3 regions of the Streptomyces sp. NPDC032161 genome follow, and region 2 is predicted to be linked to each of the others. Evidence: predicted binding sites of a transcription regulator. Region 2 holds the regulator's gene; each other region holds the start of a gene.
The links. Region 2 encodes HrcA, which represses chaperone genes, less so after heat shock. Its sites were predicted from a motif close to TTNGCACTCNGNNNNNCNGAGTGCNAA; they were not measured.

Region 1 (4,260 bases), on a different contig from region 2:
CTGCCGACCGCGAGGTCACGGTGGGGAAGGTGCCAATTCCGGCTTGCGGCGAAACGCGTCGCAAGGAAGATGAGGAGAAAGGGCCTCCGCCATCATGGCCGTGCAGACCGCTGCGACCGCTCCAGCGAACACCTCTTCCGCCGACGATTCCTCCGCCGGCACCGCGCCCGCCGACCTCGATCTCGGACCCGCAGCGGCGCTCTCCTGCCGCGAATGCGGCGAGCGTTTCGCACTCGGCCCGATCTTCGCCTGCGCGTCCTGTTTCGGGCCGCTCGAAGTGGCGTACGACCTGCCGAGCGGCTCCCCGGAGGAGCTGAGGAAGCGCATCGAGGCCGGACCGAACAGCATCTGGCGGTACGCGCCGCTGCTGCCGGTCCCCGCCGACGTCGCGGAGAAGCCCAACCTCAACCCCGGCTTCACCAAGCTGGTCAAGGCCGACAACCTCGCCCGCGAGCTGGGCGTCACCGGTGGCCTGTACGTCAAGGACGACTCCGGCAACCCGACGCACTCCTTCAAGGACCGCGTCGTCGCGATCGCCGTCGAGGCCGCCCGAGCCTTCGGTTTCACCACTCTCTCCTGCTCCTCCACCGGCAACCTCGCCGGTGCGGTGGGGGCCGCCGCCGCCCGCGCGGGCTTTCGCTCCTGCGTGTTCATCCCGCACGACCTGGAGCAGGGCAAGGTCGTCATGGCCGCGGTGTACGGCGGCGAGCTGGTCGGCATCGAGGGCAACTACGACGACGTCAACCGCTTCTGCTCGGAGCTCATCGGCGACCCGCTCGGGGAGGGCTGGGGCTTCGTCAACGTCAATCTGCGCCCGTACTACGGCGAGGGCTCCAAGACCCTGGCGTACGAGATCTGCGAGCAGCTCGGCTGGCGCCTGCCCGACCAGATCGTCATCCCGATCGCGTCCGGCTCGCAGCTCACGAAGATCGACAAGGGGCTCCAGGAGCTGATCGGGCTGGGGCTGGTCGAGGACAAGCCGTACAGGATCTTCGGCGCCCAGGCCGAGGGGTGCTCCCCGGTCTCCACCGCGTTCAAGGCCGGTCTCGACGTCGTACGGCCCCAGAAGCCGGACACCATCGCCAAGTCCCTGGCGATCGGCAACCCGGCCGACGGCCCCTACGTCCTGGACATCGCCCGGCGCACCGGCGGCGCGGTCGAGGACGTGGACGACGAGCGGATCGTCGAAGCGATCAAGCTGCTGGCCCGCACCGAGGGCATCTTCGCCGAGACGGCGGGCGGGGTGACGGTCGGTGTGACGAAGAAGCTGATCGAGAACGGGGTGCTCGACCCGTCGCTGACCACCGTCGTCCTCAACACCGGTGACGGCCTCAAGACCCTGGACGCGGTGGCCGCCACCTCGCAGGCGACCGCGACGATCCGCCCGAGCCTGGACGCGTTCCGCGCCGCCGGCCTCGCCACCGCCTGATCCCCACCGCGACCGAAGAAAGGCACACCCATCATGAGCGTCAAGGTCCGCATCCCCACCATCCTCCGCACCTACACGGGCGGCCGGTCCGAGGTCCCGGCCGAGGGCGAGAACCTCTCCCAGGTCATCGAGTCCCTGGAGCGCAACCACCCCGGCATCGCCGCCCGCGTGCTGGACGACCAGGGCAAGCTGCGCCGCTTCGTGAACGTGTATGTGAACGACGACGACGTGCGCTTCGAGGACGGCCTGGAGACGGCGACCCCGGACGGCGCCGGCATCTCGATCATCCCCGCCGTGGCGGGCGGCTGCTGACGGTCCGAAGGCTCCCCGCACCGCGGTCGGTCACCGTTCGGTCGCCGCCGTCGGTCATTGGCCGGTCTTCGGCCGGCGACAGCTTCACGAGTTATCCGAATTGCCCTCTCCGAGAGAAAACGGAGGGGGCAATTCTGCATGGTTGAGCGGGGTAGAGTGGGGGAAGTCCCCCCAGCTTCGCGTGCCGCCCGCCAATGAGAATGCGCCCGGTCACGATAAGAAGTGGCCAAAGTGTGCGATCTTCCTGCGTCATAAGTCACCTTTGCCCGGCCCGACTTGCCCCGGAATCTTGTGAATTCTTCAGGTCCGGGCGATCGGTGCTGCCCGGAATTCTCGTCCGATTGACCTGTTGCAGAGGGCAGTTGGGCAGATACATTCAGCCGCGGTCGACGCGTTCCGGCGCACACACCCTCTCCTGTCGGAGGGTGAGTTCTGACCCGGGTCCGCGAAGTGCGGTCCTGCGCAAGGGCCAGTAATAGGGGAGTTAGGCATGGCTCAGGGCACCGTCAAGTGGTTCAACGCGGAGAAGGGGTACGGCTTCATCGCGGTCGACGGTGGTGCGGATGTTTTCGTCCACTACAGCGCGATCCAGATGGACGGCTACCGCACCCTCGAAGAGGGTCAGCGAGTTGAGTTCGAGATCTCGCAGGGCCAGAAGGGGCCGCAGGCGGACATGGTCAAGCTCGCCGTCGGCTGAGTTCGGCGCGGTCGGCCACCAACGACACCACTCACGTACGCAGGGCCCGTACCCGGGGAGCACCCAGGGGCGGGCCCTGTGTGCGTTCCCGGAATCTTCCGGGAGCCCGGCCGCCCAGGAGCGTTCCTGGGCGCTCGGCGCGGCGGGAGACCGACCGGGACCACGCGCCCGTACGGGTTCCGGGGTGTCCGCCCTCCGCCTGGATCCGGCGTCCGGGGTTGTCCACATCCCGAGGGGGACGCTTGCACTCCCGGGGGTCGAGTGCTAATCATTGGCGTTAGCACTCTCCGGGTGAGAGTGACAGAACTTGGGCCGGGCCGGTGAGGTCCGCAGCTCCGGTGGGGCAAGGAACCACCGGTACGCAGGCCGTCCGTCGCGGGCGCCACTCGGTCCGGAGAAAATCCACCCCTGTCCGGGAGGACCACTTCACATGGCCAAGATCATCGCGTTCGACGAGGAGGCCCGGCGCGGTCTCGAGCGCGGCATGAACCAGCTCGCTGACGCCGTCAAGGTCACCCTTGGCCCCAAGGGTCGCAACGTCGTCCTTGAGAAGAAGTGGGGCGCCCCCACGATCACCAACGATGGTGTGTCCATCGCCAAGGAGATCGAGCTGGAGGACCCGTACGAGAAGATCGGTGCGGAGCTGGTCAAGGAGGTCGCCAAGAAGACGGACGACGTCGCCGGCGACGGTACGACCACCGCCACCGTTCTCGCCCAGGCTCTCGTCCGCGAGGGTCTGCGCAACGTCGCCGCGGGTGCCAACCCGATGGCGCTCAAGCGGGGTATCGAGAAGGCCGTCGAGGCCGTCTCCGCCGCTCTCCTGGAGCAGGCCAAGGACGTGGAGACCAAGGAGCAGATCGCTTCGACGGCCTCCATCTCCGCCGCCGACACCCAGATCGGTGAGCTCATCGCCGAGGCCATGGACAAGGTCGGCAAGGAAGGCGTCATCACCGTCGAGGAGTCCCAGACCTTCGGTCTGGAGCTGGAGCTCACCGAGGGTATGCGCTTCGACAAGGGCTACATCTCGGCGTACTTCGCCACCGACATGGAGCGTATGGAGGCGTCCCTCGACGACCCGTACATCCTCATCGTCAACTCCAAGGTCAGCAACGTGAAGGACCTCCTTCCGCTGCTGGAGAAGGTCATGCAGTCCGGCAAGCCGCTGCTGATCATCGCCGAGGACGTCGAGGGCGAGGCCCTGTCGACCCTGGTCGTCAACAAGATCCGCGGCACCTTCAAGTCCGTCGCCGTCAAGGCCCCGGGCTTCGGCGACCGCCGCAAGGCCATGCTCGGCGACATCGCCATCCTCACCGGTGGCCAGGTCATCTCCGAGGAGGTCGGCCTCAAGCTGGAGAACGCCGGTCTCGACCTGCTCGGCCGCGCCCGCAAGGTCGTCATCACCAAGGACGAGACGACGATCGTCGACGGCGCCGGTGACAGCGACCAGGTCCAGGGCCGCGTCAACCAGATCCGTGCCGAGATCGAGAACTCCGACTCGGACTACGACCGCGAGAAGCTCCAGGAGCGCCTGGCGAAGCTGGCCGGCGGCGTGGCCGTCATCAAGGCCGGTGCCGCGACCGAGGTCGAGCTGAAGGAGCGCAAGCACCGCATCGAGGACGCGGTGCGCAACGCCAAGGCCGCCGTCGAGGAGGGCATCGTCGCCGGTGGTGGCGTGGCTCTGCTCCAGGCCTCGGCCGTCTTCGAGAAGCTGGAGCTCTCGGGTGACGAGGCGACCGGCGCCAACGCCGTCAAGCTGGCCCTGGAGGCCCCGCTGAAGCAGATCGCCGTCAACGGTGGTCTCGAGGGCGGCGTCGTCGTGGAG
Region 2 (4,260 bases):
GTACACGTCGACGGCGCTCGGGTCGGCGAGGTCGGGCTGCGGCATGAAGAGATTGACGCCGAAGGGCCGGCCGGTGAGCGTGCGCAGCCGCTTGATCTCGTTGTACATGCCGTCGGCCGTCTTGTACCCGGCGGCGAGGAAGCCCAGCCCACCCGCTTCCGAGACGGCTGCGGCGAGTTCCGGACGGGACGTACCGCCCGCCATGGGGGCCTGCACGATCGGATACCGGCAGAGATCGGTCAACACGGATGACATGACCGCATCGTGTCACGTCCGGCGCGCCCCGGCGTGCGCGGGACGCGACCGTGCGCCGTTCCCCGTCGGACGGAGAACGGCGCACGAGGTCCGCGGAAGCCCGCGCCGGGCCGCTCGACGACCCGCGCGGGGCCCGTCAGCGGCCGTTGAAGGCGTCCTTCAGCCGGGAGAACAGCCCCTGCTGACCGGGCTGGAACTGGCCGGTGGGCCGCTCCTCGCCCCGCATCTTAGCCAGTTCGCGCAGCAGTCGTTCCTGCTCCGGGTCGAGCTTCGTCGGGGTCATCACCTCGACGTGCACGACCAGGTCGCCGCGTCCGCCGCCCCTCAGATGGGTGATGCCGCGTCCGTGCAGCGGGACCGACTGGCCGGACTGGGTGCCGGGCCTGATGTCGACCTCCTCCAGGCCGTCGAGCGTCTCCAGCGGCACCTTCGTGCCGAGCGCGCCCGCCGTCATGGGGATCGTGACGGTGCAGTGCAGATCGTCGCCGCGGCGCTGGAACACCGGGTGCGACAGTTCGTGGATCTCCACGTACAGGTCGCCGGCCGGGCCCCCGCCGGGGCCGACCTCGCCCTCGCCCGCGAGCTGGATGCGGGTGCCGTTGTCGACACCCGCCGGGATCTTCACGGTGAGCGTGCGGCGCGACCGGACGCGGCCGTCCCCGGCGCACTCCGGGCACGGGGTCGGCACGACCGTGCCGAAGCCCTGGCACTGCGGACAGGGCCGCGAGGTCATGACCTGGCCCAGGAAGGACCGGGTGACCTGGGAGACCTCGCCGCGCCCGCGGCACATGTCGCAGGTCTGGGCGGAGGTGCCGGGAGCGGCGCCCTCGCCGCTGCACGTGGTGCAGACGACGGCCGTGTCGACCTGGATGTCCTTGGTGGTGCCGAACGCCGCCTCGGCGAGGTCGATCTCCAGCCGGATCATCGCGTCCTGGCCGCGCCGGGTGCGCGAGCGGGGCCCGCGCTGCGACGACGTACCGAAGAACGCGTCCATGATGTCGGAGAAGTTGCCGAAGCCGCCCTGTCCGAAGCCGCCCGCGCCGCCACCGCCGCCGGAGGCGGACAGCGGGTCGCCGCCGAGGTCGTAGACCTGCTTCTTCTGCGGGTCCGACAGCACCTCGTAGGCGGCGTTGATCTCCTTGAACCGCTCCTGGGTCTTCGGATCGGGATTCACATCCGGGTGCAGCTCGCGGGCGAGCCTCCGGAATGCCTTCTTGATCTCGTCCTGGGACGCGTCGCGGCGCACGCCGAGTACGGCGTAGTAGTCCGTGGCCACTTACGACTCCGCCAGGATCTGTCCGACGTAACGTGCCACTGCGCGTACCGCTCCCATCGTTCCGGGGTAGTCCATGCGGGTCGGTCCGACCACGCCGAGTTTGGCGACTGCCTCGCCGCCCGAACCGTAGCCGACTGTGACGACGGACGTGGAGTTCAGTCCCTCATAGTCGTTCTCGTGCCCGATGCGTACGGTCATGCCCGAGTCCGTCGCCTCGCCGAGCAGCTTCAGCAGCACGACCTGCTCCTCCAGCGCCTCCAGCACCGGCCGGATCATCACGGGGAAGTCGTGTCCGAAGCGGGTGAGGTTGGAGGTGCCGCCGATCATCAGGCGCTCCTCCGTGTCCTCGACCAGGGTTTCCAGCAGGGTGGAGAGCACGGTGGAGACGGTCCCCCGGTCCTCGCTCTCGAAGGATTCCGGCAGGTCCTGCACCAGCTGCGGGACGTCCGGGAATCGGCGCCCGACGACCCGGCTGTTGAGACGGGCCCGCAGATCGGCCAGCGACGTCTCACCCATCGGGGCGGGGCAGTCGATCATGCGCTGTTCGACCCGGCCGGTGTCCGTGATCAGCACGAGCATCAGCCGGGCGGGGGCCAGCGACAACAGTTCCACGTGCCGCACCGTCGACCGGGTCAACGAGGGGTACTGCACGATGGCGACCTGCCGCGTCAGCTGCGCGAGCAGCCGGACGGTGCGGCTCACGACGTCGTCGAGGTCGACCGCGCCGTCGAGGAAATTGTGGATGGCACGGCGCTCCGGCGACGAGAGGGGCTTGACGCCCGCGAGCCTGTCGACGAAGAGCCGGTAACCCTTGTCCGTCGGGATACGCCCGGCACTGGTGTGGGGCTGGGCGATGAAGCCCTCGTCCTCCAGCACCGCCATGTCGTTGCGGACGGTGGCCGGGGAGACCCCCAGCTTGTGCCGCTCGGTGAGCGCCTTGGAGCCGACCGGCTCCTCGGTGCCCACGTAGTCCTGAACGATGGCGCGCAGCACTTCGAGTCTGCGTTCGCTGAGCATCGCGCGCACCTCCAGGTAGCTGGTTCAGCGGTGGTTCCCGGGCCGTACCCGATTTCCTTCCCCAGGGATCCGCCTGGCACTCTGTCGGCGCGAGTGCCAGCCATCCCCCGGTCAGTGTACGGCGGCCGACTGGGGACCTAGCAAGGGCGACCGGCCACGTGATCGCAAGACCGTACCGGTCCGCTGCCGATAGCGTCCCGGTATGGACACCTCTTGGGAAGAGTTCGGCTGGGAGCGGATCGGTCACGGTACGGGACGGCGCCGCCTGCCCGGCTGGGACGCGACGACCGCGCTGGTGGCCGGGGCGGAGGGCGTGCTGCTCGTCGACACCGGGTCCACGCTCCGCGAGGGGGCCGGGATCCGGGACGGGGCACGGGCCCTGCTCGGCCGGGAGGTGACGCATATCGCACTCACCCACCCCCATTTCGATCACGTTCTGGGCACCGCGGCGTTCCCGGGTGTCCGGGCGGCCGCGGACGCCCCGGGCTCCGGGGACGTCCCGGTGTACGGGGCGGCCGGCACGGCGGACCTGCTGAGGAGCGGAAGCGGGGCGGCGGATCTGCGCTCCGACGCGGTACGCCACGGGGTGCCCGAGCACGAGGCGGCCGGCGCCGTCGCCGCGCTGGTGGCACCGGATCACGAGGTGCGCGACGAGCGGACGGTCGATCTGGGCGGCGGCCGGCGCGTATTGCTGGCGAATCTGGGCCCCGCGCACAGCGGCCACGATCTGGTGGCGGTCGTGCCGGGCTCCCCCGCCGTGGTGTTCTGCGGCGATCTGGTCGAGGAGTCCGGTGAACCTCAGGCGGGCCCGGACGCGGTCCCGGCCCGCTGGCCGGCCGCGCTGGACCGGCTGCTGGCACTGGGGGGCGAGGACGCGGTGTACGTCCCGGGGCACGGGACGGTGGTGGGTGCCGCGTTCGTCAGGGACCAGCGCGACCGGCTGGCGGCGCTGTACGGGGGACGCACGGGCCCCTGAAGGCGGCGGGAGGGCGGGCCTCGCGGCGTGCGAGGCGGGCCCCCTCGGCGTGTCGCGGTCCGTTCCCGTCCTATCGTCGTCCGATGCGCAGCTACCAGCCGGACCTGACCCCGCCGTGGAAGAGGTCCGCCCCCGTTCCCGAGGTCCCCGCCGAAGCCGATCTGGTCGTGGAGGAGGTCTCCACCGGGTTCTGCGGTGCGGTGATCCGCTGCGAGAAGACGGCCCAGGGGCCGACGGTGACCCTGGAGGACCGTTTCGGCAAGCACCGGGTGTTCCCGATGGAACCGCGCGGCTTCCTGCTGGAGGGCAAGGTGGTCACGCTGGTGCGGCCGTCGGCGGCTTCACCGGCGCGCCCCGCGCGCACGGCCTCGGGCTCGATCGCGGTTCCGGGAGCGCGCGCCCGGGTCGCGCGGGCGGGGCGGATCTATGTGGAGGGCCGGCACGACGCGGAACTGGTCGAGCGGGTCTGGGGCGACGACCTGCGGATCGAGGGCGTGGTCGTCGAGTACCTGGAGGGCGTCGACGACCTTCCGGCCGTCGTGCGCGAGTTCTCCCCCGGCCCGGACGCCCGGCTCGGCGTCCTGGTGGACCACCTGGTCCCGGGCTCCAAGGAGTCCCGGATCGCGGAGCAGGTGTCGGACGCGAACGTGCTGGTGGTCGGCCATCCCTACATCGACGTGTGGGAGGCCGTGAAGCCGTCTTCCGTGGGCATCGCCGGCTGGCCGGTGGTGCCGCG
Region 3 (4,260 bases), on a different contig from region 2:
TGCAACGCCACGTCATTTATACGACTAATACGACAAAAGGAAGAATTAGCCATGGCAGCGTGTGAATCGGGCCCGTGCGCGTCCCGCGGGCCGGGCTCCGCAGGGCGTCGGCCGACCCGCGCGGTCCTGGCCGCACTCCTGGTCGCCGTGGTCGGTTCGGGGTGCGCCTCCGGGACCGCGGAACGGGCGGACACCGGCCCCGGGCACCGGACCGGCGCGTCCATGGGCCCCTTTCCCGCGCTGCCCACCGAACCACCCGGGCAGCCCGGCGGACCGGGGTACCACGGAGGGGCCGGGGCCCCGGCCGACCGCGGCGCCCCCGCCGGGGCGCGCGAGAACGCGAAGCTCGCCCCGGCCGTACGGGCCGCCCTCGCCAAGAAATGGGGGCTGGCCCGCGCGCCCCTGATCGCACCCCCGCCTGCCGCCAAGCCGCACGTCACCACCCGGAAGGGCTTCGAGGTCACGGGCGGCGACGCCTCCCTGCCGCCGGTCTTCACCACCGTCCCGACCAAGGATCGGGTGGTGTTCCTGACCATGGACGACGGCGCGGAGAAGGACCCCGAACTGCTGCGAATGATGGACGAACTGGACATCCCGTACAGCGCGTTCCTCACCGACCAGGAGGTGCGCGGCGACTACGGGTACTTCGGCGAGGCACAACGGCTCGGCGTCGGCCTCAACAACCACACCCTCAGCCACCCCTACCTCCCCGGACTTTTGTACGAGGAGCAGAAGCGCGAGATCTGCGGTCAGCAGGACATCATCGAGAAGCGCTTCGGGAAGCGGCCCGCCCTCTTCCGTCCGCCGTACGGCAACTACAACAGGGACACGCTGCGCATCGCGAAGTCCTGCGGGATCAAGGCCGTGCCGCTCTGGAACGCGGAGGCGTTCCCGGACCACATGGAATGGCGCGAGGGGGACGGGAAGCTGCGCCCCGGCGACATCATCCTCACGCACTTCCGGGGCCGGAACGAATGGGGCGCCGACATGACCGAACTGGTCCGCGCCGTCATGAAGACGATCACGGACCAGGGGTACGCGGTGGCCCGGCTGGAGGACTACGTATGACCGGAGGGCCGCGCACGAGACGCGCGGGAGGGGTGCGTACGAGACGTGCGAGCGTACGAGACGCGCAAGAGGCGCCGGACGGGCGGGGCGGGCGCGCCGGCGGCCGGTGCGCCGCTGGGCCACTTCCCCCGGATCGGCAGCACGGCCGACAGGCAGATCAGGGCCGTGAGCCCGCCGCGGACGAGGACGGACGTCCATCCATCGGCGGCGGAGTCGTCGGCTCCCGTCCGTCGGCGTTCCAGCGCGAGAAGGCGACGTGGACGGCGGCGACCGCGCAGATCACCCCCCAGGGCCACCAGGCGCCTCGGCACCCCGGGCCGACGGGGAGTCCGGACGCCACGACTGGCTGAATTGGCACTCCGCTTGACCGAGTGCTAATCGCGGTCATAGTCTCGGTGCTGGCACTCACCGATGGAGAGTGCCAGCAGTACTGTGCGACTGGCAGGTCCGGCACCCGCGACGACGGATCCACCTGGTCGCCACACACAGACTCTTAACCCCGTGAGATCTCCGAAGGGGGAGACCGGATCGTGTCGACCGCCAGCACCAAGGTTGCGATCAAGCCGCTCGAAGACCGCATTGTGGTCCAGCCGCTCGACGCCGAGCAGACCACGGCCTCCGGCCTGGTCATCCCGGACACCGCCAAGGAGAAGCCCCAGGAGGGCGTCGTCCTGGCCGTGGGCCCGGGCCGCTTCGAGAACGGCGAGCGCCTTCCGCTCGACGTCAAGACCGGCGACATCGTGCTGTACAGCAAGTACGGCGGCACCGAGGTGAAGTACAACAGCGAGGAGTACCTCGTCCTCTCGGCTCGCGACGTGCTCGCGATCATCGAGAAGTAATTCACCCACGTCTGCTTCCGTTCCGCGCCCCTGGCCCCGTGCGTTGTGATCAGCCGGGCGGCCGGGGGCGCGGTTCGTTCGAGAGGAAAGCTCAGCTCCCATGGCGAAGATCCTGAAGTTCGACGAGGACGCCCGTCGCGCCCTCGAGCGCGGCGTCAACAAGCTTGCCGACACGGTCAAGGTGACGATCGGCCCCAAGGGCCGCAACGTCGTCATCGACAAGAAGTTCGGTGCCCCCACCATCACCAACGACGGTGTCACCATCGCGCGCGAGGTCGAGATCGAGGACCCGTACGAGAACCTCGGTGCCCAGCTGGTGAAGGAGGTCGCGACCAAGACCAACGACATCGCGGGTGACGGCACGACCACCGCCACCGTGCTGGCCCAGGCGCTGGTCCGCGAGGGTCTGCGCAACGTCGCCGCCGGCGCCTCCCCGGCCGCCCTGAAGAAGGGCATCGACGCCGCGGTCAAGGCCGTGTCCGAGGACCTCCTCGCGACCGCCCGCCCGATCGACGACAAGTCCGACATCGCCGCCGTGGCCGCGCTCTCCGCGCAGGACCCGCAGGTCGGCGAGCTCATCGCGGACGCGATGGACAAGGTCGGCAAGGACGGTGTCATCACCGTCGAGGAGTCCAACACCTTCGGTCTGGACCTCGACTTCACCGAGGGCATGGCCTTCGACAAGGGCTACCTGTCGCCGTACATGGTGACCGACCAGGAGCGTATGGAGGCCGTCCTCGACGACCCGTACATCCTGATCCACCAGGGCAAGATCGGCGCCATCCAGGAGCTGCTCCCGCTGCTGGAGAAGGTCATCCAGGCCGGTGGCTCCAAGCCGCTGCTGATCATCGCCGAGGACGTCGAGGGCGAGGCGCTGTCGACCCTCGTCGTCAACAAGATCCGCGGCACCTTCAACGCCGTCGCCGTGAAGGCCCCCGGCTTCGGTGACCGCCGCAAGGCCATGCTCGGCGACATCGCCACCCTCACCGGTGCGACCGTCATCGCCGAGGAGGTCGGCCTCAAGCTCGACCAGGCCGGTCTGGACGTGCTGGGCACCGCCCGCCGCGTCACCGTCACCAAGGACGACACCACGATCGTGGACGGCGGCGGCGAGCCCGGCGACGTCAAGGGCCGGGTCAACCAGATCAAGGCCGAGATCGAGGCCACGGACTCCGACTGGGACCGCGAGAAGCTCCAGGAGCGCCTCGCGAAGCTGGCCGGCGGCGTGTGCGTGATCCGCGTCGGTGCCGCCACCGAGGTGGAGCTCAAGGAGAAGAAGCACCGTCTGGAGGACGCCATCTCCGCGACCCGCGCCGCGGTCGAGGAGGGCATCGTCTCCGGTGGTGGCTCCGCTCTGGTCCACGCCGTCAAGGTCCTGGAGGGCAACCTCGGCAAGACCGGCGACGAGGCCACGGGTGTCGCGGTCGTGCGCCGCGCCGCCGTCGAGCCGCTGCGCTGGATCGCCGAGAACGCCGGCCTGGAGGGCTACGTCATCACCTCCAAGGTCGCCGACCTCGACAAGGGCCAGGGCTTCAACGCCGCGACCGGCGAGTACGGCGACCTGGTGAAGGCCGGCGTCATCGACCCGGTCAAGGTCACCCGCTCCGCGCTGGAGAACGCCGCGTCCATCGCGTCGCTGCTGCTCACGACCGAGACCCTGGTCGTCGAGAAGCCGGCCGAGGAGGAGGCCGAGGCCGGTCACGGCGGCCACGGCCACGCGCACTGACGCGTAACCCCGGCACCAGCCACCGAGGCCCGGTATCCCGTCGCGGGATACCGGGCCTCGGCCCGTGTGCGGGTCCGGGCGGCCGTGCGCCGTACGACGTGTCGGCACCGGACCCCGGCCCCCGGACACGTGGGCCCCGGACACGTGGGCACGCGGACATGTGGACACGCGGACGGCCCGTGGCCGAGGGGCCACGGGCCGTGGGAGGAGCGGGCGGCGGAGCCGCGCCGCGGGCGGTCACGCCGACCGGGTCAGCACCCCCGCGCGGACCGGGTCCGCGAACGGCTTCCCCTGCGTGTACCGTTCCAGCTCGTCCAGCGCCTGGTCGGCCATCCGGTGCAGCTCACCGCCGAGCGAACCCGCCACGTGCGGGGTGAGCAGGACGTTCGGCAGCTCGTACAACGGCGAGTCGGCGGGCGGGAGTTCGGGATCCGTCACGTCCAGCACCGCGTGCAGCCGCCCCGACACCAGCTCCGGCAGCAACGCCTCCTCGTCGACCAGCGAACCGCGCGCCGTGTTGATCAGCGTGGTCCCGGTGGCCATGGCCGACAGCTGCGCCGCGCCGATCAGGTGATGCGTCTCCGGGAGCTGCGGTGCGTGCACCGAGACCACCGAACTGCCCGCGCA

Region 1: groL (chaperonin GroEL) is a predicted target of HrcA. The motif match lies at 2,680-2,706, and genes of this name have one in related genera.
Region 3: groES (co-chaperone GroES) is a predicted target of HrcA. The motif match lies at 1,420-1,446, and genes of this name have one in related genera.

What each region holds. Positions count from the first base shown of each region.
Region 1 covers NZ_JBEZVN010000059.1:8,488-12,747, reverse strand. The annotation lists SAM riboswitch class I at 1-76, shown strand, start outside; gene thrC (threonine synthase) at 95-1,429, shown strand; gene AB0E67_RS34685 (MoaD/ThiS family protein) at 1,463-1,741, shown strand; gene AB0E67_RS34680 (cold-shock protein) at 2,232-2,438, shown strand; gene groL (chaperonin GroEL) at 2,869-4,260, shown strand, end outside.
Region 2 covers NZ_JBEZVN010000002.1:817,528-821,787, forward strand. The annotation lists gene AB0E67_RS09385 (nitronate monooxygenase) at 1-255, opposite strand, end outside; gene dnaJ (molecular chaperone DnaJ) at 392-1,531, opposite strand; gene hrcA (heat-inducible transcriptional repressor HrcA) at 1,532-2,548, opposite strand; gene AB0E67_RS09400 (MBL fold metallo-hydrolase) at 2,751-3,524, shown strand; gene AB0E67_RS09405 (DUF3097 domain-containing protein) at 3,608-4,260, shown strand, end outside.
Region 3 covers NZ_JBEZVN010000001.1:1,096,497-1,100,756, reverse strand. The annotation lists gene AB0E67_RS04635 (polysaccharide deacetylase family protein) at 52-1,068, shown strand; gene groES (co-chaperone GroES) at 1,599-1,907, shown strand; gene groL (chaperonin GroEL) at 2,008-3,633, shown strand; gene AB0E67_RS04620 (hydroxyacid dehydrogenase) at 3,871-4,260, opposite strand, start outside.